3 regions of the Bradyrhizobium sp. CCBAU 45394 genome follow, and region 2 is predicted to be linked to each of the others. Evidence: predicted binding sites of a transcription regulator. Region 2 holds the regulator's gene; each other region holds the start of a gene.

Region 1 (9,990 bases), on a different contig from region 2:
CAGTCGTGCTGCTGGCCAAGAAATTCTCGCTCGTGGTCGATGCCGTGGCCGCCAGGATCGGCGCGCCGCCGGCCTTTGCCGGCCTTCTGGTCGCGCTCCTGATCCTGATGCCCGAAGGTGTCTCGGCCATTGCGGCGGCCCGCAAGAACGATCTCCAGAAGAGCATCAACCTCGCCCTCGGCTCCTCGCTGGCGACCATCGGTCTCACCATCCCGGCCGTCGGCATCGCTACCTACGCCTTCGACAAGGAGCTCGAACTCGGCCTCAGCGCCCAGGGCAGCGTCCTTTTGCTCCTGACCTTCTTTTTGAGCATGCTGACCTTCGGCACGGGCAGGACCAATGTCCTGTTCGGGCTGGTCCATATGGTGGTATTTGCCGTCTACGTGTTCATGGTTTTCGTGCCCTGAAGCGCGCTCGCGCTTCTGGTTATTGTTTGAGCATGGTCTTTCCGGAAAACCGCCCCACACTTTTCCGGATCATGCCTGAAGGAGTTCCCTATGCTTGCCGCCAAGTCCGAGGTTCAGATCGACAACGAAGAGGTCCGGGTGACCGAATGGCGGCTCGCCCCGGGCAGCGCGACCGGGCACCACACCCACGGGATGGACTATGTGATTGTTCCTGTCGTCGCCGGCGAAATGACCATCGTGGCCCCCGGCGGCGAGCGTTCCAAGGCGCAGCTTGCGGCCGGAAAATCCTACTTCCGCAAAGCCGGCGTCCAGCACGACGTACTTAACGAAACCTCAACTGAGATCGTGTTCCTTGAGATCGAGCTGAAGCCGTAAGTCCGGCGTTACCGTTTGCCATCGATCCGTCGCAGTTGATCCCTTACAATGCCCCAAAGTTCCCGCATCAGATCGCGCGGGGAGTGGCCGAGAAATGCTGAAATACCTCGCTAAAATCTCGATGGATATTTTCCCCTCGGTGCTCGCGACGATCATCGGGGCGTACATCGTTAATCACTACATCAACGCCAAGCCGGCGGCCGATACCCCTACGGCCGTGGTGGCACCCGCCGAGGCTGGCAAGAACGGCAAGCCCGCCGACGTCGCCAACCTGCCGGCGCCCGGCGTCAAGGCCAAGGGTATCTCCGAAAAGAGCGTTTCCGAGAAAACTGCGACCGACAAGACTGCGACCGACAAGGCTGCGGCCGAGAAGCCCGCCGACAAGCCTGAGACCAAGGCTGCGGACGTCGCTCCCGCCGACACCACCTCGCATGGCCGCCCCCCGGCGCGCGAGAAGGCGGCCGCGAAGTCGATCCCGGCAGCTACCGCCCCGGTGGTGGAGGCCAATTCTGCGCCGGCCGCGGCGTCCCCGGCTGCGGCCCCCGACGCCAACGATCTGGCGCGTGCCGCCATCGAGCGTCTTCGCAAGTCGCCTGAGGGCAAGGCTGCCGAAGCCAAAGCCGCCGAGACCAAGCCGGTCGAGCGGACCGCCGAGCCCGCGGTGCGCGAGGCCACCCGCGTCCCCGAGGCCCCGCGTGTCGTCACGACGGAGCCGTCCGCGGTCCGTCCGCTGCCGCCGCCGATCACGGTGTCCACGCCCTCGCCCGAGCCGTATGGCAATGGCGGTTCGTCGCCGTCCTACACGGCCTCGGTCGGCAATGACGACCCGAATCGGATCACGCCGCCGGCTGACATTCCCGTGCCGGTGATCGCGCCTCCGCTCGATCTGCGTGCCGATGCCGATGCCGGTGTGTCCGTGCCGCGGCCGAAGAAGACCAATGTCGCCGACGAGATGCTGTCCGGCGTCAAGTCGATGTTCCACGCCGTTCTGCCGAAGAGCGCCACCCCCGACTAAGACGGCCCTTGCGCCGCGCTGTCAGCCGCCGACGCGGGCGAGGCCGCTGCGGGCGGTATCGTCGCGTGGACGAAGTGCGACTGCCTTGGTGTAGGACGCTGCCGCCTTGGCCTTGTCACCCAGCCGCTCATAGGCCTGCCCGCGCGCGGTCCAGACCTGGGCATTGTGCGGATCGGCCTCGGAAGCCTCGTCGAGATCGGCCGTAGCCTCCTTGATCTTGCCGAGGGCGAGATGGCTGATGGCGCGGCCGAGTAGGGGCTCGGCCTTTTGCGGGTTGAGCCCGCTCGCGGCGGTGAAATCGGCGACGGCGAAATCGTGCTGGTTGTTGCCCTGGTAGATCAGCGCGCGACCATACAGCGCCTGCGCGTTGTAGGGATCGAGCCCGACCGCGCGATTGAATTCGTCGAGCGCTGCAGCCGTCTCGCCTGACTTGGCCAGGGCCTGGGCCTTTGCGGTGTGGGCCTGGGCCTCAGTGACGTTGCCGGGGCTGACCGCGCTCTCGGTGGCGGCCGCCGCCTTGGGGGCCTCCTGCGGCTTTTCCTTCTCCGGCATCAGCGATCCCAGATCGAAGGAGCAGCCGCTTAGTGCGATCCCCATCAAGGCCAGTGCGAACGGTTGCTGCCAGATCTGGCGCAGTCGCGCCAAGCCACGCTTGGGGAAAGGGGAGGCCATCTACGGTTCGCTCGCGCTAGAGCATGATCCGGACCCGAAGGGCCGCGTCAGCGCAAAGTGTGCCGCGGTTTTCCGAAAGGATCATGCTCAAACAACAATCTAAAGCGCGACGACCAACCTCGTCGCGCTTTAGCGCCGCATCGGTAGTGCCCCGTCCCAGAAAGGCACCGCTCACAAACAATAACGCGGGCCAGCGGCCCGCGTTATCGAAAACTGAGGTCTTACAAATTCGGCAAATCAGCGCGGTCCGCGCGGACCAGCACCCGGGCCGCCACGGCCGCCGCGCTCACCACCGGCGCCAGCGCCGAACACCGGCTTCGGCTTCATCGGCAGCAGGCCTTCACGCTGGAGCTTCTTGCGGGCCAGCTTGCGCGCGCGGCGCACGGCTTCGGCCTTTTCGCGGGCCTTCTTCTCAGAGGGCTTTTCGTAGTGACCGCGGAGCTTCATCTCGCGGAAAATACCCTCGCGCTGCATCTTCTTCTTCAGCGCCTTGAGGGCTTGATCGACATTGTTATCGCGAACGAGAACCTGCACGCGGCATCCTCTTCAGTGGATCGGATTTGAATTCTGGTAAGTCAAAGGGGATGGCAAAACGCACAAGCCCTTAGCCTTGAGCGCGCGGATGTATCAGACAAAACCCTGGATGTCCACCTGCCAAGCGGGTTTTCGGGCCAAGTTCAGCCATTAAATGGGGCGAAAATACCTCTGTGCGGCCCCGATTTGGGAGATTTGGTGCCTTTGGCGGGGCGGCGACCGGAGCTTTGTTCCGGAAACTTTGAAATGAGGGGACGACACATGGATATGAAGAAATATGCTGCCGAGGCCATCGGCACCTTTTGGCTCACATTCGCAGGTTGTGGCAGCGCGGTGATCGCCGCCGGTTTCCCGCAGGTCGGAATCGGCCTGGTCGGCGTGTCCCTGGCTTTCGGCTTAAGCGTCGTCACCATGGCCTACGCGATCGGTCACATCTCGGGCTGTCATCTCAATCCGGCCGTCACGGTCGGCCTTGCCGCCGGCGGGCGCTTTCCGGCCGGACAGATCCTGCCTTACGTGATTGCGCAGGTCTGCGGTGCGATCGTTGCCGCCGAACTGCTCTACATCATCGCCAGCGGCGCCCCAGGCTTCGACGTCACCAAGGGCTTCGCGTCGAACGGGTACGACGCGCATTCGCCCGGCCAGTACAGCATGATGGCCTGCTTCCTCACCGAGGTGGTGATGACCATGATGTTCCTGTTCATCATCATGGGTGCCACCCATGGCCGCGCGCCCGCGGGCTTCGCGCCGCTCGCGATCGGGCTTGCGCTGGTGATGATCCATCTCGTCAGCATTCCCGTCACCAACACGTCGGTGAACCCGGCGCGCAGTACGGGCCCCGCGCTGTTCGTCGGCGGCTGGGCGATGGCGCAGCTCTGGCTGTTCTGGGTCGCGCCACTGATCGGCGGCGCGCTTGGCGGGGTGATCTATCGCTGGCTCAGCGAGGAGCCCACCGGCGTCGTCGCAGGCGCGAAGGCGGCCTAGAGCGTTTTCGAGCGAAGTGGATACCGGTTCGCGTCAAGACAACGCGTCAAAACAAAATCCAATCGGCAAGGGATCGCGGCGGTTGCCGCGGTCCCGTCACTTGTCCCGGGGCGGCCGGACCTCGGTGACATGGCCCATCTTGCGGCCGGGGCGCGGTGCGCCCTTGCCATAGATGTGGATGGTCGCGCCCGGAACGCTCAGCCACTTCTCGTAATCGTTGATCTCGTCGCCGATCAGATTGGTCATGGTGACGATCTCGCCGTGGCGCACCGGCTTGCCGAGCGGCCAGCCGGCAATGGCGCGGATGTGCTGCTCGAATTGCGAGACGGAGGCGCCGTCGAGTGTCCAGTGTCCGGAATTGTGCACGCGCGGGGCGATCTCGTTGACCAACACCTTTGGTCCGGTGCCATTGGCGAGCACGAACATCTCCACCGCCAGCACGCCGACATAGTCGAGCGCGCTTGCGATCTTGCTTGCGATGCTGCGCGCCTCTTCGGCGAGCGCGTCCGGGATCGGCGCGGGCGCGCGCGATATCTTCAGGATGTGGTCGCGGTGCTCGTTCTCGGTGACGTCGAAACATTCCACCTGGCCCGCGACCGAGCGCGCGGCGATCACGGAGATCTCGCGCTCGTACGGCACGAAGGCCTCCAGGATCGCCGATTTGGTGGCGAGGCTGGTCCAGACCTTGGCGATGTCGTCGCCCGCGCGGATGATGGCCTGGCCCTTGCCGTCATAGCCGAAGCGGCGGGTCTTCAGCACGGCCGGAAGACCGATCCTTAAAATCGCCTCGCGCAACGAGGGGACGGAGGTGACGTCGGCATAGGCTGCGGTGCCGATGCCGAGCCGCGTCACGAAATCCTTCTCGGCGAGCCGGTCCTGGGTGGTCTCCAGGATCTTGCGGTTGGGCAACACCGGGCGGCGCGCGTCCAGCACCATCGCGGCGGCCGCCGGGACGTTCTCGAATTCGTAGGTGATGACGTCGACGTCGTTGGCGAACAGCTCGAGCGCCTCGACGTCGGCATATTCGGCGCAGGTCGCGTTCAGCACGACGTCGAAGGCCGGCGAGTCCGGATCGGGCGAGAACACCTGGCAGCGCAGTCCGAGCCGCGCCGCGGCCATGGCCAGCATCCGCCCCAATTGTCCGCCGCCGAGGATTCCGATCGTGTCGCCGGGCTTCAGCTTCACCTGCTTTGCGTCGGTCACGCCTTGTCCTCCGGGCGCTCGGCGACCGCCTCGGTCTGTGCCTTGCGCCAGGCGGCGAGGCGGTCGGACAAGGCTGGGTCGGACAGCGCCAGCACGGCGGCAGCAAGCAGCGCCGCGTTGATCGCGCCGGCCTTGCCGATGGCAAGGGTGCCGACCGGGATGCCCGCGGGCATCTGCACGATCGAATAGAGCGAATCGACGCCCTTGAGCGTCTTCGATTCGACGGGAACACCGAAGACCGGGAGCTCCGTCAGTGCCGCCGCCATGCCCGGCAAATGTGCAGCGCCGCCCGCGCCGGCGATGATGATCTTGTAACCCGCCGCCTTGGCGCCCTTGGCGAAAGCGACCAGCCGGTCGGGGGTGCGGTGTGCCGAAACGATGCGGGTCTCGGCGGCAACGCCGAGCGCCTCGAGCGTGTCGGCGGCATGCCGCATCGTGTCCCAGTCCGACTGGCTTCCCATGATGATGGCGATCGGCGCGGTCATGACGTTAATTGTGCTCGGGAAAACAGAAACATAGGCCAGATTAACGGTTCCGGCCGGCGGCTCGCAAGGCGGTGGCAAGGAGAAGGGAATGCACTATCCTGTCTTGGTGAATCCCCGCAAGCCTTCATTGAGCAGGATGCCCATGAAGAAACCAAAAAGGGCGAGCGCTGCGAAGGCCAAAAAGGGCCGGAAAATCAGCGCCAGCCGGTCCAAACCTGCCACCAAGCGTCCGGCCAAGCCGCCGCGGCGCGGAGCGTCGCTTGATGGCACCAAGGACAGTGCAAAGATCATCCGCGGGCTGCGGAGCAAGCTCAAGGCGGCGGAGCGGCGGGTCGCGGAACTGGAAGCTGCCGCCGACACCGATTTCCTGCTCGAGATTCCGAACCGGCGCGGCTTCGAGCGCGAGCTCACACGCGCCATCGCCTACATGAAGCGCTATCGCGCCACCGGCGCGCTGATCGTGCTCGATGTCGATCGGCTGAAGCCTATCAACGATTCCTTCGGCCACGCCGCCGGCGACGAGGTGCTCAAGGCGATCGTCGGCGCGCTGACGCGGCAGGTCCGCGCCTCCGACGTAGTCGGCCGGCTCGGCGGCGACGAGTTCGCGCTGCTGCTGTGGAATCTCAACGAGACCGATGCCAAGGCGAAGGCCGCGGCCTTCGAGCAGGCGATCGACGAATTATCCTTCGTCTTCCGCAGCCAGAATGTGACCGCGGGCGCCTCCGCCGGCGTCGCGTTGCTGGGGGCGCATTCCGACGCAGGCCGCGCCTTGGAGGAGGCGGATGCCGCAATGTATGTGCGCAAGGCGCGCCGGCGGCACGAGCCGCGGATCAGGCTGGTCAGCAACTGAGCATGATCCGGACCCGAAGGGCCGCGCTAGCGCAAAGTGTGCAGCAATTTTCCTCGCGACAAATGCGAAACGCGTTTGCGCGGAGATCATGCTCAAACAATAAATGCCCTACAACGTGGCCAGATCTTCCGGCACGTTGCCGAACTTGCGCAGCAGCGTCGCGTCGCCGAATTCGCCGGTCATGGGATCGCCGCTGCGGCAAAATGCGACCGCGCCGATGTGGCCGGCGCCGCGCGCCAGAATTTCGGCGCGCCGCAGCGCGGCCGTCGAGGACTGACATTCCTCCGCGGCGCCGGCGACCGGCGATCCGTCGTCATCGATCAGGAAGGGCATTGCAACGTAGTAGGTGACGTCCGACATGGCGTTGCTCCGATCATCAACATCAGGCGGCGCTGCTCCGCGCCTTGCTGCGAGAGGTCTCCGGAATGCAGCCGGCTGAGATCGCCGCCTGCAATTCCTCGAGCTCCGCCTCCAGATATTCGTTGGCCATGATCAGCGCCTTGATGGTGCTGCGCAGATTGCCGTCGCACATCGCGATCGCCTGATCGCAGGCCTGTTCATAATGGCTGTTGTCCAAAAGGGCGGTTGCCGACATCTGCGTTGTCCTTGCTAGGTTCCTTGGGCGTTTCTCTGGGGCGTTTCCTGGGGGCGTTTGGTGCCTGAATGTTCCTATTTTGTTCTTTTGGAGTCAAGAGGATTCACCCGGCTCGCCCCGCCGCGAAAAGCCCGCTGGGGATCAGGCGATGATGTCGGGCGTGATCTGGTCTTCGATGAAGGCGATGCGGTCGCGCAACAACAGCTTGCGCTTCTTTAGCCGCTGTAACCGCAATAGGTCGGGGGCAGGCGATTGATGCAGTGCATCGATCGCCGCGTCGAGATCTCGGTGTTCCTGCTGCAACCGGGCGAGCTCGGCTTCGAGTTCGCTCTCGTCTTCATGGGTCATGTCTGCGGTGGCCGAAAAACCGATAGTCGTGAGATTAAGGCTGTGGATGCCCTGTGGAAATTATCGTCCTTGCGCGCCGTGACCGCAAGCGATCTCGGGCCGTCGCTCACCGATCTCTCGCAAGATATTTCGACGGTTCGCTGCGGCGCTGCGCAAGCGCATTGATATCATGGATTTTTCCCAGCGCGGTTCCTTACTCACGCTTCGTTACATATGAATTTTCAAAAATGACAAGGCGACGACGGATATCCATCGACAGAACGAATCGGTGATGTACACTTCGTCGTCCGGATCGAATCCAAGGTCACCCCTACCGAGGAGGTTTCGAATGACAATTCAGGCACATCTGGTTGAATTGGAACGGAAGCATAAAACTCTCGAAAACGAATTGCACGAAGCTCTCGTGCACCTTTCAACAGACGACCTGCAAATTGTTGAGTTGAAGCGCCGGAAGTTGATGGTCAAGGACCAGATCGAGCGTCTGAAGCATACTGGCGACACGCTTCACTAGTAAACCCCGTATTCAGCGTCGAGTTTGATCGTACCCCTTCAGGCAGGGGTGAGTGCTGTTGCGCTCATCCCTGTTGGAAGATGCGAAGCCGCGCAAGGACATTTGCGCGGCGTCCAGAGCTATTTCCGTTCCGACGGAATCGGAACGGAAATAGCTCCGGCTTCTTGTTTGGACGCGTTTTCTTCTTTGCGCGAAGTGGTATCCGCTTCGCTTGAAGACGCTTCAGATATTTGCGAGCTCGGCGACGTGATCGGCGATCGCGAGCGAGGACGTCAGTCCCGGCGATTCGATGCCGAACAGGTTGATCAGGCCTGCCACGCCGTGATCGCGCGGACCCTGCATCAGGAAATCCTGCGTGGCGACCGCCGGCGGCACGATCTTCGGGCGGATGCCCGAATAGCTCGGCATCAACGCGCCGTCAGGCAGCGTCGGCCAGTATCTCCGGATCGCCGGATAGAAGCGCTCGGCGCGTGACGGATCGACCTCGTAGTTGATCGTCTCGATCCACTCGACGTCAGGGCCGAAACGCGCCTGCCCCGCCATGTCCAGCGTCAGATGCACGCCGAGGCCGCCGGGCTCGGGCACCGGATAGATCAGGTGCGAGAACGGCGCCTTGGCGTTGCAGCTGAAGTAATTTCCCTTGGCCAGATAGGCCAGCGGAATCCGGTCCAGCGGCATGCCGTCGATATTGCGCGCCACCGTTGTCGCCGCGAGGCCCGCAGCGTTGACGAGGAGGCTGCATTGCAGCGCCATCGGTGCCTCGCCGCCGGCCTCGACCTCGATCATGCCGGCGGCCGCCTTGGCACGGATCAGCGGGGTGTGAAACGCGAAGGCCGCGCCGGCTTCCTCGGCCTCGCCGCGCAGCGAGAGCATGTAGGCGTGGCTGTCGATGATGCCGGTCGAGGGCGAGAGCAGCGCGGCGTCGCAGGCGAGCGCCGGCTCCAGCGCGCGTGCGGCCTCGCCCGTGAGCAACTGCATGTCGAGCACGCCATTGGCCTCGGCGTGCGCCTTGATCGATTGCAGCTTCTCGGTTTCCTTCGCATTGGTCGCGACGATCAGCTTGCCGCAATTTTTATGCGGGATGCCGCGCTCGCCGCAGTAGCGGTAGAGCGCGTGCTTGCCGCTGACGCACATGCGCGCCATCCAGCTTCCGGCGCGGTAGTAGATGCCGGCATGGATCACCTCGCTGTTGCGCGAGGAGGTGATGGTGCCGATGGCCTCGGCTTCCTCGAGCACGATGACCTCGCGCCCGGCCTGGGCCAGCTTTCGAGCTACCGCGAGCCCGACCACGCCGGCTCCGATGACGATGCAGTCGACCCTATCCATGGTTGTGCAGGAGGTCCGCTGGAAGCGCCGGTGGCATCAAGCCCGGGAACGAGGGCGCGGGGTCATTTTCCGTTAAGGAAGCATTTATCATGTCAGGGCAATTGCCGTATTTAACGTGACATTTTTCTGTTGCGCGTACAGGCGTTTACCCGATCCAAACCCGTGAGGCCAGACAATCCGACGTTGAAATCGCGGGTGGCTGATGGCTGAGAAGAACTGGCACGCGGACAGCACGATTCTGATTGCTGTGCAGGCCGTCGTGTGCCTGGCCGGCACGGTCGCGCCTGCGCGTGCCTTTGCGCTGTCGGACAGCTTCGCCCCGCCGAGCTCGCTCGACAACCTCGATCCCAACCTGATCTGGGAAGGCCTGATCGGGGGCATCGTCGTCTGTGCGTTCCTGGTGGCAATCGCGTTGTGGATCCACTCCGCGCTGCGCCGGACCAGGCGGTTGCAGCTGCGGCGCAACGCCTTCGTCTCCTCCGCCATGAACAATCTCAACCAGGGCGTGGTGATGACCGATGCGCAGCGGCGCGTCATCTTCTGCAATGACCGCTATCTCGAGATCTATGGCCTGTCACGGTCGGATCTGTGGGCCGACATGAACGGCCACGACATCCTCGAGCTGCGGCGCAAGCGCGGGGTCCTTGGTGGCGTCTCCGATAAGGAATTCTACGAGAAGGCGGCA
Region 2 (9,990 bases):
TGAAGCCGCCTATGTGAGAGAGCGCAGCGACGGCACCGCCTGACGGCGCCAAGCCTTTAGGACCAAGCCTTTAGGACGAAGCCGTTAGGACAAGCCCCTAGGAGAAGCCCGCCCCGATGGCGATTGACGCCCCATCTTCTCCCACCGCGCAGCCCTGGTCCGACCGGCTGCGGCACTCGACGATCATCCTGATCGCCGCGGCGCTGGCGCTGTCGGTCGTGGTCTCGCTCGGCGAATTGTCGGTGTTGCACGCCGTTGCCGTGTTCCTCTGCATCGCCGCTGCGGCGCTGATCCCCTGGCGACTGCACGACACCGCCGCCTCGCGCGACGATGTCAGGCGCATCAACCCGGTCGAGAGCGCCGCAGTGGCCGCGGTCGTCGCCGGCATGCCGGATCCGGCGGTGCTGCTCGACCGCGCCGGCCGCGTCATCCATCTCAATGCGGCTGCCGCCCAGCTTGCCCCGGCGCTGCGCAGGAACGAGCTCGCCCAGTTCGCGCTGCGCTCGCCGGAGATCATCACCGCGCTGCGCGAGTCGATCGCGACCACCGAGCCGCGGCGCGCGACCTATCTCGACCATGTCCCGGTCGATCGCTGGATGGAGCTGATCATCACGCCGGTGCCGGTGCCGACCACCTTCGGCGGCGCCGACAAATGCATGCTGATGACCTTCCACGACCAGACGCCGCTGCGCCGGGTCGAGGAGATGCGCGCCGACTTCGTTGCCAATGCCAGCCACGAGCTGCGCACGCCGCTCGCCGCGCTGTCCGGCTTCATCGACACGCTCCAGGGCCAGGCCAAGGACGACCCCAAGGCGCGCGAGCGCTTCCTCGGCATCATGCACAACCAGGCCACCCGCATGGCGCGCCTGATCGACGATCTGCTTTCGCTGTCGCGGGTCGAGCTGTCGGCCCATGTGCGCCCCGACACCCTGGTCGACCTGCTGCCGATCATCCGCCAGGTCGCCGACGGGCTCGAGCCGCTGGCGCGCGAGCGCCAGGTCGAGGTCGAGATCCATCTGCCGGAGCCGCCGGTGATGATCGCGGGCGACCGCGAGGAGCTGCTCCGCCTGTTCGAGAACCTGATCGAGAACGCGCTCAAATACGGCGCCTCGGGCGGACGCGTCATCGTGTCACTAACCTCAGGCGCCGCCACTGATGGAACTCAGGAAATCCGGGTCATGGTCCGGGATTTCGGCCCCGGTATCGCGCCCGAGCACCTGCCGCGGCTGACCGAGCGGTTCTACCGGGTCGATGTCGGCGACAGCCGCTTGCAGGGCGGGACCGGGCTCGGATTATCGCTGGTGAAACATATTCTTAACCGGCATCGCGGCCGGCTTTTGATCGAAAGCGTGCCCAAACAGGGCGCCACTTTCACCGCCTGTTTTCCCCAGGCCAGGGCTCCGGCGACGACATGAAACTCAAGCGATTTCAATTGCTTGTGGTTGTCATCCGACTGTCACGAAACCTTCGTAAAAGCACAGCCGACCGCTCCTAAAGGGGCGGCACGGGGAGCGCGATCGGGCGCGGATGGCGCTTCGCTCCCCTGTATGGAGACCAGCATGAATTTCCTCAAAACGATCGTCGCTGCCGGCTTGGTCGCCGCATCGACGACGGCAGCCTTTGCTGCCGATATCACCGGCGCCGGCGCGACGTTCCCGTTCCCGATCTATTCCAAGTGGGCTGACGCCTACAAGAAAGAGACCGGCAACGGTCTGAACTACCAGTCGATCGGCTCCGGCGGCGGCATCAAGCAGATCCAGGCCAAGACCGTGACCTTCGGCGCCAGCGACGCGCCGCTCAAGGCCGAGCAGCTCGAGAAGGACGGCCTCGTCCAGTGGCCGATGGTGATGGGTGCCATCGTTCCGGTCGTCAACATCGAGGGCGTGAAGCCGGGCGAGATGGTGTTCGACGGCGAGACGCTCGCCAGCATCTATCTCGGCAAGATCACCAAGTGGGACGATGCCGCGATCAAGAAGCTCAATCCGAGCCTGAAGCTGCCCTCGGAGGCGATCACCGTCGTCCGCCGCTCCGACGGTTCGGGCACCACCTTCAACTTCACCAACTACCTCTCCAAGGCCAGCGCGGACTGGAAGAGCAAGGTCGGCGAGGGCACGGCCGTCGAGTGGCCGGTCGGCGTCGGCGCCAAGGGCAACGAGGGCGTGTCCGGCAACATCGGCCAGACCAAGAACTCGATCGGTTACGTCGAGTACGCCTATGCCAAGCAGAACAAGCTGACCTACACCGGTCTCGTCAACAAGGCCGGCAAGCCGGTGCAGCCGACCGTCGAGGCCTTCCAGGCGGCCGCCTCGAACGCCGACTGGGCCAAGGCGCCCGGCTACTACGTCATCCTGACCGACCAGCCCGGCGAGAAGTCCTGGCCGATCACGGCGGCGACCTTCATCCTCATGCACAAGGATGCCACCGACAAGGCGGCCTCGCAGGAAGCCATCAAGTTCTTCCGCTGGGCCTTCAAGAACGGCGGCAAGGCGGCTGAGGAGCTCGACTACATCCCGATGCCCGAGGGCGTCGTGACCCTGATCGAGAAGACCTGGGCTGCCGAGATCAAGAGCTAAGCGCTGCTGTCCCGGCCTGGGTGCCGGGATCTCAAAAGACCTCCGCTCCGGATCGGCCCCGTGCCGCATCCGGAGCGCAAGACCAACAACAAGCGTATATAACGGGTACAGGGGATCGGCGTGGCAGAGATGGCCGTTCAGAGCGATGTAATCGACGACGCCGGACCGTACGATCGCGCCAAGGCCTTGAGCGCGTTCAAGCTCGGCGACGTCACCTTCTACTGGATCACGCGGCTCTCCGCGATCTCGGTGCTGCTGATCCTCGGCGGCATCATCGTTTCGCTGATCGTCGGCGCTTTCCCGGCGATCAAGGAATACGGCTTCTCCTTCCTGTGGACGCAGCGCTGGGCGCCGTCGGCGGATCCGCCCGTGCTCGGCGCGCTCGGGCCGATGTACGGCACGCTCGTCACCTCGTTCATCGCGATGCTGATTGCCATTCCCGTTGGCCTCGGCATTGCGATCTTCCTCACCGAGCTCTGTCCGCAATGGCTGCGCCGCCCGATCGGCATGGCGATCGAGCTGCTCGCCGGCATTCCCTCGATCATCTACGGCATGTGGGGCTTCTTCGTGCTGGGCCCGTTCCTGGCCAACACCTTCCAGCCCTTCATGATCAAGATCTTCGACGGCGTTCCTGTCTTGGGCGCGATCTTCGCGGGTCCCCCGTCCTATCTCAGCCTGTTCAACGCCGCGCTGATCCTCGCCATCATGGTGCTGCCCTTCATCACCTCGATCTCGGTCGACGTATTCAAGACGGTGCCGCCGGTGCTGAAGGAGGCCGCCTACGGCGTCGGCTGCACCACCTGGGAAGTCGTGCGCAGCGTGGTGATCCCCTACACCCGCGTCGGCGTCATCGGCGGCGTCATGCTGGCGCTGGGCCGCGCGCTCGGCGAGACCATGGCGGTGACGTTCATCATCGGCAACTCGTTCCGCATCTCCTCCTCGATCTTCGCGCCGGGCACCACGATCTCGGCGGCGATCGCATCCGAGTTCGCCGAGAGCGACGGCCTGCACCAGTCCGGCCTGATCCTGCTCGGCCTGCTGCTGTTCGTGCTGACGTTCTTCGTGCTCGCAGCGGCACGGCTGATGCTGATGCGGCTGGAAAAGAAGGCGGGGAACTAACGCCATGAACCCGATCTATTCACGCCGCCGCCGCAAGGACATCGTCGTTCGCGGACTCTGCATCGCCGCCGCCGCCTTCGGCGTCACCTGGCTTGCGCTGATCCTGATCACGCTGCTTTACAACGGCATCGCCGGTCTGAACCTCGAGATTTTCGTGGCAGATACGCCGCCGCCGGGCTCGACCGAAGGCGGCCTGCGCAACGCCATCGTCGGTTCGATCATCATGACCGTGCTCGGCGTCGGCATTGGCGCGCCGCTCGGCCTGTTCGCCGGCACCTATCTCGCCGAATACGGCCGCAACGACCGCCTGACCTCGGTGATCCGCTTCATCAACGACATCCTGCTCTCGGCGCCCTCGATCATCATCGGCCTGTTCATCTACGGCGCGGTGGTGGTGCCGATGCGCGGCTTCTCGGCGATCGCAGGCAGCCTCGCGCTCGCCGTCATCGTCATCCCGGTGGTGCTGCGCACGACCGAGGACATGCTGCTGCTGGTGCCGAACGCGCTGCGCGAGGCGGCGTCCGCGCTCGGCCTGCCGCGCTCGCTGGTGATCAAGCGGATCGCCTATCGTGCCGCCCGCTCCGGCCTCATCACCGGCGTGTTGCTAGCCACCGCCCGCGTCGCCGGCGAGACCGCGCCGCTGCTCTTCACCGCGCTGTCGAACCAGTTCTTCAGTCTTGGCCTGAACAAGACGATGGCGAACCTGCCGGTCACCATCAACAACTTCGTCCAGAGCCCCTACGCCTATTGGAAGCAGCTCGCCTGGAGCGGCGCGCTGCTGATCACGATTACCGTGCTTGCCCTGAATATTGGCGCACGCATCCTTGGCGCCGAGAGGACCGCAAAATGAGTGAGCTTTCCGTATCGATGAGCGCGGCCGGTGGGCTGCCCCAGGCGCCGCTGCTGCCGGAAGCGCCGGCCAAGGTGACGGTGCGCAACCTCAACTTCTATTACGGCGAGCACCACGCGCTGAAGAACATCAACCTGACGCTCGGCACCAACCGCGTCACCGCGTTCATCGGCCCGTCCGGCTGCGGCAAGTCGACCCTGCTGCGCATCTTCAACCGGATGTACGACCTCTATCCGGGGCAGCGCGCCACCGGCCAGCTCATGCTCGACCAGACCAACATCCTCGACGGCAAGCTCGACCTCAACCTGCTGCGCGCCCGCGTCGGCATGGTGTTCCAGAAGCCGACGCCGTTCCCGATGACGATCTACGAGAACATCGCCTTCGGCATCCGCCTCTACGAGAAGATCTCGAAGTCCGAGATGGACGACCGCGTCGAGAAGGCGCTGCGCGGCGGCGCGCTGTGGAACGAGGTCAAGGACAAGCTCAACGCCTCCGGCCTGTCGCTCTCCGGCGGCCAGCAGCAGCGCCTCTGCATCGCCCGCACCGTCGCGGTGCGGCCCGAGGTGATCCTGTTCGACGAGCCCTGCTCGGCGCTCGACCCGATCTCGACCGCCAAGGTCGAGGAGCTGATCCAGGAACTGTCCGAGAACTACACGATCGCGATCGTCACCCACAACATGCAGCAGGCGGCGCGCGTCTCCGACAAGACCGCGTTCATGTATCTCGGCGAGCTGATCGAGTTCGACGACACCAGCAAGATCTTCACGTCGCCGAGCGACCGGCGCACGCAGGATTACATCACCGGCCGGTTCGGCTGAGGAGACGGGACATGGGTTCTGAACATACCGCAAAGGCCTTCGACACCGACCTCCAGGAGCTCACCCGGCTCGTCGCCGAGATGGGCGGGATCGCCGAGCGCATGATCGTCGATTCCGTCGACGCGCTGATCCGCCGAGACGTCGCGCTCGGCCAGCGCGTCGTCGCCACCGACACCGAGCTCGACGCGCTGCAGAAGCGCATCGAGGAGCGCGCCGTGCTCACCATCGCCCGCCGCCAGCCGATGGCGGTCGATCTGCGCGAGATCGTCGGCGCCATGCGCGTTGCGACCGATCTCGAGCGCATCGGCGACCTTGCCAAGAACATGGGCAAGCGCGTCGCGGCGCTGGAGACGGATTTCCATCCGCTCAAGCTGTTCCGCGGCCTCGAGCACATGACCGACCTCGTGCAGCAGCAGGTCAAGTCGGTGCTGGACGCCTATGCCGCGCATGATCTGCCGGCGGCGATGGCGGTGTGGAAGGGCGACGAGGAAGTCGACGCCATCTGCACCTCGCTGTTCCGCGAGCTCCTCACCTACATGATGGAGGATCCGCGCAACATCTCGTTCTGCATCCATCTGATGTTCTGCGCCAAGAACATCGAGCGGATCGGCGACCACGCCACCAACATCGCCGAGACCGTGTTCTACATGATCGAGGGCCAGGCGATCACCGACAAGCGACCGAAGGGCGACATGACGACCTTCGCCACGACGGTCCCGAATACCTGAAGACTTAAGGAGCGACGACACCATGGGCGCACGCATTATGGTGGTTGAGGACGAGGAAGCTCTCACCGAGCTTCTCCGCTACAACCTCGAAGGCGACGGCTATGATGTGGAGACGGTGATGCGCGGCGACGACGCCGACACCCGCCTCAAGGAACACATCCCCGATCTGATCGTACTCGACTGGATGCTGCCGGGCCTGTCGGGCATCGAGCTGTGCCGCCGGCTGCGGACCCGGCCCGAGACCAAGCAGCTCCCGATCATCATGCTCACCGCGCGCGGCGAGGAGAGCGAGCGGGTGCGGGGTCTTGCGACCGGCGCCGACGACTACATCGTCAAGCCGTTCTCGGTGCCGGAGCTCTTGGCACGCGTGAAGGGCCTGCTGCGGCGCGCAAGCCCGGAGCGGCTCGCCACGGTGCTGGCCTATGGCGACATCGAGCTCGATCGCGACAAGCGCCGCGTCGCGCGCTCGGGCCGGCCGATCGACCTCGGCCCGACCGAATATCGCCTCTTGGAGTTCTTCCTGGAGCATCCCGGCCGCGTGTTCTCGCGCGAGCAGCTGCTCGACAGCGTCTGGGGCCGCGACATCTACATCGACGAGCGCACCGTCGACGTCCACATCGGCCGCCTGCGCAAGCTGCTCAATCTCGGCCGCGAGCAGGATCCCATCCGCACCGTCCGCGGCGCCGGCTACGCGCTGGATGATCGCTTTGCGAAGGCGGAGCAGACGTAAGCTAGGGGCGAGTTGGTTTGGCGAGCTGTCGCCACGATATCGGTGTCGTCCCGGCGAAGGCCGGGACCCATAACCCCAGGGCGCAATTGTTTGCGCGACAAGGGTAACTCCGTGTCCCCGTAACCACATCTGCTGGTGGTTATGGGTCCCGGCCTTCGCCGGGACGACATCGGAGTGTGTCGATCCGTCATCGCGTGACGGCGCCGTCTTTGCAATCAGCTAGAGCGACAAACTCACCGCGAGGGCTTCGCCGGTGCGCGCCGGCGATCCGCGGCGGGCTGATATGCCACGCGCGAGTGCTGCGCGCAGTAGGGCAGGCCCGACAGCGCCCTGCCGCCGCAGAAGAAGAAATCCGGGCTCGAGGGATCGCCGACCGGCCAGTGGCAGGTCGCCTCGTTCAGCTCCAGCAGCGACAGCCGCTGGCTCATCGGCACCACGTTGTCGTAGGTGACCGGTTCGGCCTCCACCTCGACCTCGAAGGCCTGCGCCAGCGCGGTGTTGCCGCGCGCAATGGGGCGGCTCACCCGCATCATGTGCTGCGCGGGGCGCGCCTTGCGCGGCCGCGGAGCCGCCGATGAGGGGCTCTTGGCGCGGCCGGATAGGCCGAGCCTGTGTACCTTGCCGATCACGGCATTGCGGGTCACGTTCCCGAGCTCGGCTGCGATCTGGCTGGCCGATAATCCGGCCTCCCAGAGCTTTTTCAACTGCTCGACGCGATCGTCGGACCAGGTCAAAACCGTCATTGCACCCTTTCCCTCGCCGTGCGGCTGCCATCCTGGCGCCTCGCGGCGAATGCCTAAGCCTCGAAAAACCCGTGCCGTCAGAATCCCTTAAGGCTCGCCGGGCGCGCCGATAACGCCCGAACGTCTACGCCGGTACATGAGGACTTAGAGGATCAGAAACACTGCACGAGATGTCGTATCTGACAAGCCAAACGCTACAATATGGCGTGACTCACGCGCAAGAGTCCGCCGACTCGCTTCCACATGTTCCGTGGCGAAAACCCCGCAATTTCGGCTCCGCAAGACTACGGATTCAGCGTTTCGCGAGGCTTTCGGGCGGCATTGACACCGGTTTCACCAGGCATAAGATAGTGTCACGTGCCGCCCTTAAAAGGCGGCACGTTTCGTTTTCCGGGCCGGTCAATGGTGCGCTGCGTGAGCGTGTTCAGGCCGTCCGCAACATCAAGTGATCGTCATGACTAACAGCGCAGCGCCGCATTTGCTTCCCGTTTTCGCCAGATCCGACCTCGGTTTCGAGCGCGGCGAAGGCTGCTGGCTGATTGCGACCAATGGCGATCGCTATCTCGATTTTACCTCGGGCGTCGCCGTGAACGCGCTCGGCCATGCCCATCCCGCGCTGGTCAAGGCGCTGCAGGAGCAGGCCACAAAACTCTGGCACATGTCGAACCTGTTCCAGAGTCCGGACGGCGAGAAGCTCGCTGCGCGCCTGTGCAATGAAAGCTTCGCGGACTTCGTGTTCTTCTGCAATTCCGGCGCCGAGGCGCTGGAAGGTGTGATCAAGCTGGTCCGCCATCATCACTTCTCCAAGGGGCATCCGGAACGTTACCGCATCATCACCTTCGAAGGCGCCTTCCATGGCCGCACGCTGGCGACGCTGGCTGCGACGGGATCTGCAAAATATCTCGAAGGTTTTGGTCCGCCGATGGATGGCTTCGACCAGGTCCCGCATGGCGACATCGAGGCCGTGAAGAAGGCAATCGGTCCGCAGACCGCCGGCATCCTGATCGAGCCGATTCAGGGCGAGGGCGGCGTGCGTTCCGCAACGCCTGCGTTCCTCAAGGCATTGCGCCAGCTTTGCGACGAGAAGGGCCTGCTGCTCGCCTTCGACGAGGTGCAGACCGGCATGGGCCGCACCGGCGATCTGTTCGCGCATCGGCGTACCGGCGTCACACCTGACGTGATGTCGCTGGCCAAGGCGCTCGGCGGCGGCTTCCCGATCGGTGCGATCCTGGCCACCGCGGACGCGGCGGCCGGCATGGGTCCCGGCTCGCACGGATCGACCTTCGGCGGCAATCCGCTCGCGATCTCGGCTGCGAATGCCGTGCTCGACGTCATGCTGAAGCCCGGCTTCTTCGATCACGTGCAGAAGATGTCGCTGCTGCTCAAGCAGAAGCTCGCCTCCGTGATCGACCGTCATGGCGATGTCGTCAGCGAGGTGCGCGGCGAGGGCCTCCTGATCGGCATCAAGGCCGTGGTGCCATCAGGCGATCTCGTCGCGGCGCTGCGCAACGAGAAGCTGCTCACGGTCGGCGCCGGCGACAATGTCGTGCGTTTCCTGCCGCCCTTGATCGTCACCGAAGCCGAGATTGAGGACAGCGTCGGGCGGCTCGAACGCGCCTGCGCCGCGATCTCGTCCAGTCAGACCAAGCGGGCGGCAAGCTGATGAGCAAGTCGCCGAAGCACTTCCTCGATATCAACGAGCTCCCGCTGTCGGAGCTCAAGAGCATGCTCGATGCCTCCTCCGCCATGAAGGCGAAGCAGAAGGCGCATCAGCCGGTGAGGCCGCTCGAAGGCAAGACGCTGGCGATGATCTTCGAGCGCCCGTCGACCCGTACGCGGGTGTCGTTCGACGTCGCCATGCGCCAGCTCGGCGGCGAGCCCATCATGCTCACCGGCGCCGAGATGCAACTCGGCCGCGGCGAGACCATCGCCGACACCGCGCGCGTGCTGTCGCGCTATGTCGACGCCATCATGATCCGTATCCTCAACCACGACGCCTTGCTCGAGCTTGCGGCCAACGCGACCGTGCCCGTCATCAACGGCCTGACGCGGCGCTCGCATCCCTGCCAGGTGATGGCCGACCTTCTGACCTATCAGGAGCACCGCGGCCCGATCGAGGGCCGGACGGTGGCCTGGACCGGCGATGACAACAACGTGCTGGCGTCCTGGGCGCATGCCGCGGAGCGCTTCAAGTTTCAGCTCAATGTCGCAACGCCTCCGGAGCTTGCGCCGAAGAAGGCGATGCGCGACTGGATCAAGGCTTCAGGCGCGCCGATCATGCTCGGCACCGATCCGGAAGCCGCCGTGCGCGGCGCCGATTGCGTCGTCACCGACACATGGGTGTCGATGGGCGACAAGGAGGGCGAGCACCGCCACAACGTGCTCAAGCCCTACCAGGTCAATGCCAAACTGATGTCGCTGGCCAAGCC
Region 3 (9,990 bases), 130 kb from region 2:
ATTCGAGCGCGATCTCTGCCTTGTCGGGAACCGGCCTGGACATGTGAGCCTCATCGATATCGCTGCATTGTGACCGGGAATAGACTGGGCCGCCTTGCGATAGGTCAGAGGCGACCGCTTCCGGGTTTGATCCGGATCAAAGCCAAGCCGCCGCTTCTGCGATCGAATGGCAACTGGCCGGACGCCGCGTTGCGTGCCCTGGTTCTTTCAGCCGTGAGACGATCGATGGACATGCAGGCCACGAATATCCCCGCGGGCGACGACAGCGGACCTGACGTCGTCGGACCGGAGCCGGATGAGGGCGTGCAGTGCTGTCTGCAATTGCTTGTTGATGCGGGCCTCCGGCCAACGCGCCAGCGCTTGGCGCTCGGCCGGTTGCTGTTCCTGCGCGGCCATCGTCATGTGACCGCCGAGGGGCTTTATGAAGAGGCGCTGGCGGCGAACGCTTATCTGTCGCTCGCGACCGTCTATAATACGCTGAACCAGTTCACCGAAGCCGGCCTGTTGCGCCGGATCGCGGCCGACGGCATCAAGTCGTTCTTCGATACCGACACATCCGTGCATCCGCACTTCTACCTCGAAGGCGAGGATGTGCTGGTCGACGTCGCCGATGGCCTCGCCTTCACCAGGATTCCCGAGGCGCTTCCCGGCCACGAGATCGCGCGGCTCGACGTCATCGTCCATCTGCGCCGGAAGCGCGTGTAGCGCCGCCGCGCTCTTACCTTCCCCTGGAGGGGCCTCACCGCACGCCGTGTCCTTCGAGACGACCGCTTCCAGCGGTCTCCTCAGGATGAGGCTATGCAGCACCGTGCCCGTTGAAGCTGTTGCCGCGAATTCCGTCCTCATCCTGGGGAGCCCGCCAGGCGGGCGTCTCGAAGGATGGCCGCAGGAACCGCTCTCAAATGCTATTCCCCTGCCGTTCAAGGGAAGGCAAGAGGTGTCACCGCAACCCCGCCCGGCGGAATCCTTCCAGATAGTGCTCGCGATCGGCGTCACTGGCCCATGGCAGTTGCGTCTCGATCCAGTGCAGCGAGATGCCCGGCTGGGTGCGGCGGAGCTCGCCCAGCGCCATCTCCGCAAGCATCCCGTCGCCGGTCATGCCGGCGGAGACGGCGAGCACGCGATAGGCGCCGGTGAGGTCGCCGCGATGGCGGATGGCCTCGCGCGCGAGCGCGATGGCCTCGTCATAGCGCCGTTCGGTGAAGCGCGCATAGCCGGCGATACCGTGATAGATCGCCAGCGACGGGTCGCGCGGTGAGAGCCGGATTGCCCTCTGCGCCGCCTCGAACGAGTCCTTCGATCGCCCGGCATAGGACAGCGCCAGCGCGTAATAGCCCTGCGCCAGCGAGAAGTTCGGATTGAGCGCGAGCGCCTGCTCGAACTCGGACAGCGCGTCCGCAAGCCTGCGCGTCGAGAAGTAGACGCTGCCGAGCCCGGTATGCGCCCAGGCGTCCTCATGATCGCAGCGCACCGCGGCCAGCGCGGCGGCTTCCGCTATTGGCGCCACCCTGGCCAGTTCGACCCAGCCGAGATGCGCGCCGAACATGTGGTTCGCCGCCAGCACCGACAGCGCCTGGCCGTAATTCGGATCGATCCCGATCGCGCGCTCGAGCAGCGCCTGTGCGGCCTCGTGATCCTGCCGCGTCACGCGCCAGTAGTGCGACAGCGCGCGCATCAACAGATCCCAGGCGTCGAGGCTCGCGGGCGGCTTGCGATGGCTGCGAAAATTCTCCGCTGCGTGGATCTGCGGCTCGATCGCCGCGACGATCGCGTTGGTGATCTCGTCCTGCACGGCGAAGACGTTGACGAGCTCGCGGTCATAGCGCTCGGCCCAGAGATGGCTGCCTGACGCCGCGTCGTTGAGCTGGGCGGTGATGCGCACCCGCTTGTCCGCCTTGCGCACGCTGCCTTCGACGATGTAGCGGACGCCGAGCTCCTCGGCGATCTGCCTGATGTGGACCGCGCGTCCCTTGTAGATGAAGGACGAGTTGCGGGCGATCACCATGAACCAGCGCTGCTTCGACAGGGCGGTGAGGATGTCCTCGCTGATCCCGTCGCCGAAATAGTCCTGCTCGGGATCGCCGCTCATGTTCTCGAAGGCGAGCACCGCGATCGCCGGGCGGTCCGCAACAGTGCGTGCCGGGGCCGGGGCGGGTTCCGCAGGCGCGAGTGTGACTGCCACATCTTCCCGGACCTCGCCGACGAACCGAAAGCCCTTGCGCGGGATCGTCTTGATCAGCCGCTGAGTCGCGCCGTCGTCGCCGAGCGCCTTGCGCGCGGCATTGATCCGGCTGTTCAGGGCGGAATCCGAGACGATCCGGTCACTCCAGATCTGGCTGATCAGGTCATCCTTGCTGACCACTCGGGCCCGCTGCGCCACGAGGTAGAGCAGCAGATCGAACACCTGGGGCTGCAACGGCACGGCGACCCCGGCGCAGGTCAGTTCGCGCAGGTCGCCGTCGAGCACATTGTTTTCAAAGCAAAATCGCACGTTTCTGTCGTCTCAAGCAAAAATCAAAGTCGTCTCAGGCGAAAATCAACCGTCCGCAAAAGCCATGGAACGTCCGATCCGGCATGGTGCGAAGACCAAACAGTGCCGATGCCTCGGCACAACGGAGCTTTCCATGTCCCAAATTGATCACCAGGTTCATTCGATCGGCCCGGAGGTTACGGGCTCTCGCATTTTCAAGTTCATCGCCTTTCTGTACGGAATTGCGGCGTATCTCGTGTTTTTCGTCACCATTCTCTACGCTATCGGCTTCGTGATGGGGCTGGTGGTGCCGAAGACCATCGACACCGGAACCGACACGTCGACGGCTGAGGCCGTCATCATCAACCTGCTTCTGATGGCGCTGTTCGCCGTCCAGCACAGCGTGATGGCGCGCCAGCGCTTCAAGACATGGTGGACGCAGTTCGTCTCCAAACCGATCGAGCGCAGCACCTATGTGTTGTTCGCGAGTCTGTCATTGCTGCTCCTGTTCTGGCAGTGGCGTCCGCTGCCGACCGTCATATGGGAGGTCGAGGACCCGGATCTCGCCGTGACGCTGGTCACGGTGTCCTTCGCAGGCTGGGTGCTGGTGTTCACCTCGACCTTCATCATCAACCATTTCGAATTGTTCGGATTGCATCAGGTGACCAACCATCTCGTCGGCAAGGAAGCGACGCCGCCGCGTTTCAAGACGCCGCTGCTCTACAAGTTTGTCCGTCATCCGATCTATCTCGGCTTCATCGTCGCGTTCTGGGCGGCTCCGGTCATGACCGCGGGACATCTGCTGTTTGCGGCCGTGACCACGATCTACATCTTCGTCGGCATCGCGCTGGAGGAGCGCGACCTCATTGATCTCTTCGGCGACGAATACCGGCAGTACAAACAACGCGTGTCGATGCTTATTCCCTGGCGCCGGTCAGTTTAGTTTTCGCGCTCTGCACGCGCGTCCGCCGAAAGGAGGACGCGCGGCGGCGCCGAGGCGCGTATCGGACCTTGCCGGACTCTCGCCTTCAACGTCCCTCGGAGTGATTCCCCTCACTCCGAGGCTACCAACGCGAGCGAAGCTCGTCGCGACCCCGCATCCGCCTTCGCCGAGATCTCGGTGAACCGGAGCGGGGAGAGGATTTCCAACCTTCATCAACGGAGACGACCCAATGAAACATGTCGGACACTGCTTCTGCGGCGCGGTTACGGTCGAGGTCACGGGTGCGCCGGAGGCGATGGGCTATTGCCATTGCGGCTCCTGCCGGTCCTGGTCCGGCGGGCCGGTGAACGCCTTCAGCCTGTGGAAGCCCGACGCGGTGCGCATCACCGAGGGCGCGCAGCACGTCGAGACCTTCGCCAAGACGCCGCTCAGCCAGCGCAAATATTGCAGGAAGTGCGGCGGCCATCTCATGACCAATCACCCGCCGCTCGGTTTGACCGACGTCTTCACCGCCACCATCCCCACCCTGGCGTTCACGCCCGGCGTCCACGTCAACTACGCCGAGACGGTGCTGCCGATGCGCGACGGCCTGCCCAAGCTGAAGGATTTCCCCGCCGAGTTCGGCGGCAGCGGCGAGATGATGCAGGAGTAGCAGGCGCTGCTCTTCCTCCTCCTCTTGCGGGGGGAAGAGCGGGCTGCATCTCAGCCGTTCTCCACCAGAAACTCCACCCGCTCGGCGGCAAAGCGCGAATGCTTCGTCACCAGCGGCTTGCCGTCGAGACCGTGGTCGGTGGCATCGACCACGAGGATCGGCCGTCCCAGCGGCAGATCGAGCCGTGCAGCGTCGGTCGCGTCGACGATGCCGGCGGTGATCCGGGTCGCGCCGCGGCGATAGTCGCGGACGCCGAAGTGTTCGAGCAGTTTCGTCATCGAGCGCGTTGCCGCAAACACGCTGCCCGCGCCCGGAAACAACTCCGCCGACAGCCACGTCGTGGAGACGCAGATCGGGGTGCGGTCGGCTAGGCGTATCGCCTCGATCCGCACCAGCGGGGCGCCGACCTTCAGGCCCAGCTCGCGCGCCAGCTCGCGCGTCGCGACGTCGTCGGACGCCTCGATCAACTGCCCGCGCGGCTCACGGCCGCCGGCACCGACGATCTCCGAGAAGCGCGTGCGCGAGCGCAGCGGATAGGCGATGCGCTGCGCCTCGACATAGGTGCCGCTGCCACGTTCGGCGCGCACCAGGCCGCGCTCGGCAAGGGCTGCCAGCGCCCGCCGCACGGTGTGGCGATTCACGCGATAGGTCTCGGCGATCTCCATCTCGCCCGGCAGCTTGTCGCCGGCGGCGAAGCGGCCGTCGGCGATGCCGCGCTCGATGCCGTCGGCAACGAGGCGCCATAGCGCGACGCCCGTGGAGGCGGTGTCCTGCATGCTCATATCGCCGGTCAGCCTAGCCCGAAAATCACACGCTTGTCACGAAACAGTCATGGCGCTTCCGTATGAAGTTGTCTACTATCATAGACAACTTGAGTTCGGCAAGTTCGGTGGATCGGGTGACGCGGCACAACAATCAGCAAGCCCAGCGCAAGGCCGCGATGGCCGTGCTGGCGCACGCGGAGGCGGGCGAGATCGCCGCTCGCCTCCGCGCTTTCGCCCTCCCGGCCCATCAGGATCTGCGCGCGCCGGAAAACGGCCTCGTCATGCTGCGCGGCCGGGTCGGCGGCGACGGCGCCCCGTTCAACCTCGGCGAAGCCACGGTGTCGCGTGCCGCGGTGCGGCTCGCGAGCGGCGAGGTCGGCTTCGGCTACACGCTCGGACGCGACGGTGAGAAGGCGCGGCTGATCGCTCTGTGCGATGCGCTGGTGCAGTCGCGGGATTTTTCCGCATCGGTCGAGCGGGACGTTATCGCACCGTTGCGCGAGCAGCTTACGATCCGGCGCAAGCAGGCGGCGGCCGAGACCGCCGCGACGAAGGTTGATTTCTACACCATGGTGCGCGGTGAGGGGTGAGATCATGACCACGATTGCGGAACTGCCGCCGGGGTTCGCCGACAAGGTGCTGTCGGCGCAATCGACCTTTCGCTCGGTCATGGACGCGATGGCGCGGCCGGGTTCGGTCCAGCGCATCGTGCCGATGGCGGGCACACCCGGGCCGATGATGCGCGGCGCCGCCGCGATCGCGCTGACGCTGTTCGATCACGACACGCCGCTCTGGCTCGATGCGCGGATGTCGGAAAGCTCGGAAGTCGTGAAATGGCTCAAGTTCCACACCGGCGCGCCGGTGATTCAGGACTCCTCGATCGCGAGCTTTGCCCTGATCAGCGATGGCGCCTTGCTTCCGGCGCTCGAGCGCTTCGCGCTCGGCACCAGCGAATACCCGGACCGGTCGACCACGTTGATCCTCCAGGTCGATAGCCTTGACGCGGGGCGGGGCTTCGAGCTGCGCGGCCCCGGCATCGATGGCGTCGCGACGCTCCGGGCCTCGATCAAGCCCGCCGACTTGTTCGAGCGGCTGCGCGTCAACGAGGCGCTGTTTCCGCGCGGCATCGACGTGGTGCTGGTCGCCGATGATGCCGTGGTTGCGATCCCGCGCACCACGCGCGTCGCGAACAAGGGAAGTGAATAGCATGTATGTCGCAGTGAAAGGCGGCGAACGCGCCATCGAGAACGCCCATCGGCTGCTCGCCAATGCGCGGCGCGGCGATCAAAGCGTGCCGGAAGTCACGCTCGACCAGATCTCGGAGCAGCTTGGTCTGGCCGTGGACCGCGTCATGAGCGAAGGCTCGCTTTATGACCGTGAGCTCGCAGCGCTCGCGATCAAGCAGGCGCGCGGCGATCTGATCGAGGCGATTTTCCTGGTTCGCGCCTTCCGCGCCACCCTGCCGCGCTTCGGCGCGAGTGAGCCGGTCGACACCGGCGCCATGCGGGTGCAGCGGCGGGTGTCCTCGACCTTCAAGGACATTCCCGGCGGCCAGATCCTCGGGCCGACCTTCGACTATACGCACCGCCTGCTCGATCCCTCGCTCGCGGAGGGATTTGTGCCGGACGCGCCGGCGACGGCCGAAGCCTCGACCGCGCCGACGCCGCGCGTGACCGATATCCTGGGCCGCGATGGGCTGATCGAATCCTCGCCGCAGGCCGAGGCCGGCGCCAGCGTCGGCGATCTCACGCGCGAGCCGCTGAACTTCCCGGCCGACCGCGACCTGCGCCTGCAAAATCTCGCGCGCGGCGACGAAGGCTTCCTGCTGGCGATGGGCTATTCCACCCAGCGCGGCTACGGCCGCAACCATCCCTTCGCCGGCGAGATCCGCTTCGGCGAGGTCGAGGTCGAATTCTCCGCCGAGGATGTCGGCTTCGCCGTGCCGCTCGGCTCGATCGAGCTCACCGAGTGCCAGATGGTCAACCAGTTCAAGGGTTCTGCCACGGAAGCACCCTGCTTCACCCGCGGCTATGGCCTCGCCTTCGGCCAGAGCGAGCGCAAGACCATGTCGATGGCGCTGGTCGATCGCGCGCTGCGTGCCCGCGAGCTCGGCGAAGAGGCGCTCGCGCCGGCGCAGGATGAAGAATTCGTGATGTCGCATTCGGACAATGTCCAGGCGACCGGTTTCGTCGAGCATCTGAAGCTGCCGCATTATGTCGACTTCCAGTCCGAGCTCGGCCTGCTGCGCAAGCTGCGTCAGGAGTTTGCCGAGGCCAATGCGCCCGATGCCATGAAGGAGGCCGCGGAATGAACGCGCCCGCCTACAATTTCGCCTATCTCGACGAACAGACCAAGCGAATGATCCGCCGCGCCATCCTGAAGGCGATCGCGATCCCAGGCTATCAGGTGCCGTTCGCCAGTCGCGAAATGCCGATGCCCTATGGCTGGGGCACCGGCGGCGTGCAGGTGACGGCGGCGATCCTCGGTCCTGAGGACGTGCTGAAGGTGATCGACCAGGGTTCCGACGACACCACCAACGCGATCTCGATCCGAAAATTCTTCGCCAAGACCGCCGGCGTCGCCACCACGACGGCGACGGAGGAGGCGACCGTGATCCAGACCCGTCACCGCATCCCGGAGGCCGCGCTGAACGAGAACCAGGTGCTGGTCTATCAGGTGCCGATCCCGGAACCGCTGCGGTTCCTCGAGCCACGCGAGACCGAGACGCGGCGCATGCATGCGCTCGCCGAATACGGCCTGATGCATGTGAAGCTCTATGAGGACATCGCCCGCTTCGGCCACATCGCGACCGCCTACGCCTATCCGGTCAAGGTCAACGCGCGCTATGTGATGGACCCGTCGCCGACGCCGAAATTCGACAATCCCAAGATGGACAATTGCCCGGCGCTGCAATTGTTCGGCGCCGGCCGCGAGAAGCGCATCTACGCGATCCCGCCCTATACGCAAGTTGTGTCGCTCGATTTCGAGGATCACCCCTTTGAGCCGTATCGCTTCAACGCGCCTTGCGCGCTGTGCGGCGCGGATAACTCCTATCTCGACGAGATCGTCACCGACGACAAGGGCGGCCGCATGTTCGTCTGCTCCGACACCGATTATTGCGAGGGCCGCCAGGCCGCCGGCCATCACGAGCGCTGCGCCGTACAAGGAGAAGGCGCAGGAGACATCTAATGGCTGATCACGACATGCTGGACAACGATGAGCCGCTGCTGGTTGCGAATTCGCTCAGCAAGTCCTACGGCCGCATCGCCGCGTGCCGCGACGTGTCGTTCTCGCTCTATTCCGGCGAGGTGCTGGCGATCGTCGGCGAATCCGGCTCGGGCAAGTCGACGCTGCTGCAACTGCTGTCGGGCCAGCTCGCGGCCAGCGGCGGGCACGTCACCTACCGGATGCGCGACGGCGTCACCCGCGATCTCGCCACGCTCGGCGAAGCCGAGCGGCGCTTCCTGTTCCGCACCGACTGGGGCTTCGTGCACCAGGATCCCGCGCAGGGCCTGCGCATGGCGGTCTCGGCCGGCGCCAATGTCGGCGAGCGGCTGATGGCGGTGGGCTGGAATCACTACGGTCGCATCCGCGACACCGCGTCCGACTGGCTCACCCGCGTCGAGATCGACACGGCTCGAATCGACGACGCGCCGCGGACCTATTCCGGCGGCATGCGCCAGCGTCTCCAGATCGCCCGCAATCTCGTCACCGAGCCACGGCTGGTGTTCATGGACGAGCCCACCGGCGGCCTTGATGTGTCCGTGCAGGCGCGCCTGCTCGATCTCTTGCGCAGCCTCGTTGCCGAGCTCAACCTCGCCGTCGTCATCGTCACCCACGACCTTGCGGTCGCGCGGCTATTGTCGCACCGCGTGATGGTGATGAAGGGCGGCCGCGTGATCGAGACCGGTCTCACCGACCAGGTGCTCGACGATCCCCGTGAGCCCTATACTCAGCTCCTCGTTTCCTCGATTCTGCCGCCATGAGCCCACTGATGACCGCCATGATCGACGTCACTGATGCCAAGAAGACTTTTACGATGCACCTGCAGGGCGGCATCGAGCTGCCTGTCGTCAGCGGCGTGACCTTCCACGTCGACCCCGGCGAATGCGTCGTGCTGTCGGGCCCGTCCGGCGCCGGCAAGTCGTCGATCCTGAAGATGATCTTCGGCAACTACCGCTGCGATTCCGGCCGCATCGGCATCCGCCATCGCGGCGCGCTGATTGATCTGGCCACCGCCGAGCCGCGGCAGGTGCTCAACGTCCGCCGCGCGACCATCGGCTATGTCAGCCAGTTCCTGCGCGCGGTGCCACGGGTCGCCACGATCGACGTCGTCGCCGAGCCGCTGATCGTGAACGGCATGGCCCGAGCCGAGGCGCAGCAGAGGGCGGGTACCCTGCTGCACCGCCTCAACATCCCTGAGCGGCTCTGGCAGCTTCCGCCCGCGACCTTCTCCGGCGGTGAACAGCAGCGCGTCAACATCGCGCGCGGCTTCATCTCCGACCTGCCGATCCTGTTGCTGGACGAACCGACCGCCTCGCTCGATGCCGCCAACCGCGCCGTCGTGGTCGAGCTGATCGCCGAGAAAAAGCGCCAGGGCGTCGCCATGGTCGCCATTGTCCATGACGACGAAATCCGCCATTTGATTGCCGACCGTATTGTTGACGTTACCAGCTTTGCCGCCGCCGCCTGAAGGAAATTGAAATGAACGCCAAGCCGAAGGACACCGTGATCGCCAACGCCAGGATCGTCCTGGCTGACCGGGTGATCGAGCAGGGCTGGCTGGCTCTTGCGGATGGGCGCATCGCCGAGATCGGCCAGGGCAGGGCGCCGGCGGGCGCTGAGGATGCTGGCGGCGACCTCATCATGCCCGGACTGATCGAGCTCCACACCGATCACCTCGAAGCGCATTACGTACCGCGGCCGAAGGTGTTCTGGAATCCGGTCGCCGCCGTCGTCTCCTATGACGGCCAGCTCGCGACCTCGGGCATCACGACCGTGTTCGACTCGCTCCGGGTCTGGCGTGAGGACGGCGCTGAGGAAGTCGACGGCCGCGCCGGCGTGCTCGCCGCCGCGATCACGACCGCGCGCGATGCTGATTTGTTGCGCGCCGACCACTTCCTGCATCTGCGCTGCGAAATCCCGATGCCGAGCGTGGTCG

The links. The regulator PhoB, encoded in region 2, activates phosphate uptake and scavenging genes when phosphate is short. The targets are predictions, from matches to a motif close to TGTCATNNANCTGTCAT.
Region 1: the regulator PhoB is predicted to act here: its motif matches at 7,696-7,712, upstream of WN73_RS08975 (YdcH family protein).
Region 3: the regulator PhoB is predicted to act here: its motif matches at 4,882-4,898, upstream of phnF (phosphonate metabolism transcriptional regulator PhnF).

Annotation. Positions count from the first base shown of each region.
Region 1 covers NZ_LBIX01000012.1:370,928-380,917, forward strand. Annotated here, with positions in the region: gene WN73_RS08915 (calcium:proton antiporter) at 1-407, shown strand, start outside; gene WN73_RS08920 (cupin domain-containing protein) at 498-782, shown strand; gene WN73_RS08925 (hypothetical protein) at 877-1,797, shown strand; gene WN73_RS08930 (tetratricopeptide repeat protein) at 1,819-2,469, opposite strand; gene rpsU (30S ribosomal protein S21) at 2,707-3,003, opposite strand; gene aqpZ (aquaporin Z) at 3,265-3,987, shown strand; gene WN73_RS08945 (5-(carboxyamino)imidazole ribonucleotide synthase) at 4,084-5,190, opposite strand; gene purE (5-(carboxyamino)imidazole ribonucleotide mutase) at 5,187-5,675, opposite strand; gene WN73_RS08955 (GGDEF domain-containing protein) at 5,818-6,525, shown strand; gene WN73_RS08960 (hypothetical protein) at 6,634-6,885, opposite strand; gene WN73_RS08965 (hypothetical protein) at 6,908-7,120, opposite strand; gene WN73_RS08970 (YdcH family protein) at 7,262-7,468, opposite strand; gene WN73_RS08975 (YdcH family protein) at 7,797-7,979, shown strand; gene WN73_RS08980 (NAD(P)/FAD-dependent oxidoreductase) at 8,202-9,305, opposite strand; gene WN73_RS08985 (sensor domain-containing protein) at 9,508-9,990, shown strand, end outside.
Region 2 covers NZ_LBIX01000175.1:182,428-192,417, reverse strand. Annotated here, with positions in the region: gene WN73_RS36200 (lysylphosphatidylglycerol synthase domain-containing protein) at 1-43, shown strand, start outside; gene WN73_RS36195 (ATP-binding protein) at 117-1,415, shown strand; gene pstS (phosphate ABC transporter substrate-binding protein PstS) at 1,560-2,573, shown strand; gene pstC (phosphate ABC transporter permease subunit PstC) at 2,703-3,692, shown strand; gene pstA (phosphate ABC transporter permease PstA) at 3,697-4,542, shown strand; gene pstB (phosphate ABC transporter ATP-binding protein PstB) at 4,539-5,360, shown strand; gene phoU (phosphate signaling complex protein PhoU) at 5,372-6,088, shown strand; gene phoB (phosphate regulon transcriptional regulator PhoB) at 6,111-6,818, shown strand; gene WN73_RS36160 (GcrA family cell cycle regulator) at 7,052-7,561, opposite strand; gene WN73_RS36155 (aspartate aminotransferase family protein) at 8,016-9,224, shown strand; gene argF (ornithine carbamoyltransferase) at 9,224-9,990, shown strand, end outside.
Region 3 covers NZ_LBIX01000175.1:50,776-60,765, reverse strand. Annotated here, with positions in the region: gene WN73_RS35545 (hypothetical protein) at 1-43, opposite strand, end outside; gene irr (Fur family transcriptional regulator Irr) at 226-705, shown strand; gene WN73_RS35535 (winged helix-turn-helix domain-containing tetratricopeptide repeat protein) at 941-2,491, opposite strand; gene mddA (methanethiol S-methyltransferase) at 2,625-3,413, shown strand; gene WN73_RS35525 (GFA family protein) at 3,643-4,065, shown strand; gene phnF (phosphonate metabolism transcriptional regulator PhnF) at 4,116-4,847, opposite strand; gene phnG (phosphonate C-P lyase system protein PhnG) at 4,955-5,419, shown strand; gene phnH (phosphonate C-P lyase system protein PhnH) at 5,424-6,035, shown strand; gene WN73_RS35505 (carbon-phosphorus lyase complex subunit PhnI) at 6,037-7,140, shown strand; partial or broken gene WN73_RS35500 (alpha-D-ribose 1-methylphosphonate 5-phosphate C-P-lyase PhnJ) at 7,137-8,025, shown strand; gene phnK (phosphonate C-P lyase system protein PhnK) at 8,018-8,815, shown strand; gene phnL (phosphonate C-P lyase system protein PhnL) at 8,824-9,522, shown strand; gene WN73_RS35485 (alpha-D-ribose 1-methylphosphonate 5-triphosphate diphosphatase) at 9,534-9,990, shown strand, end outside.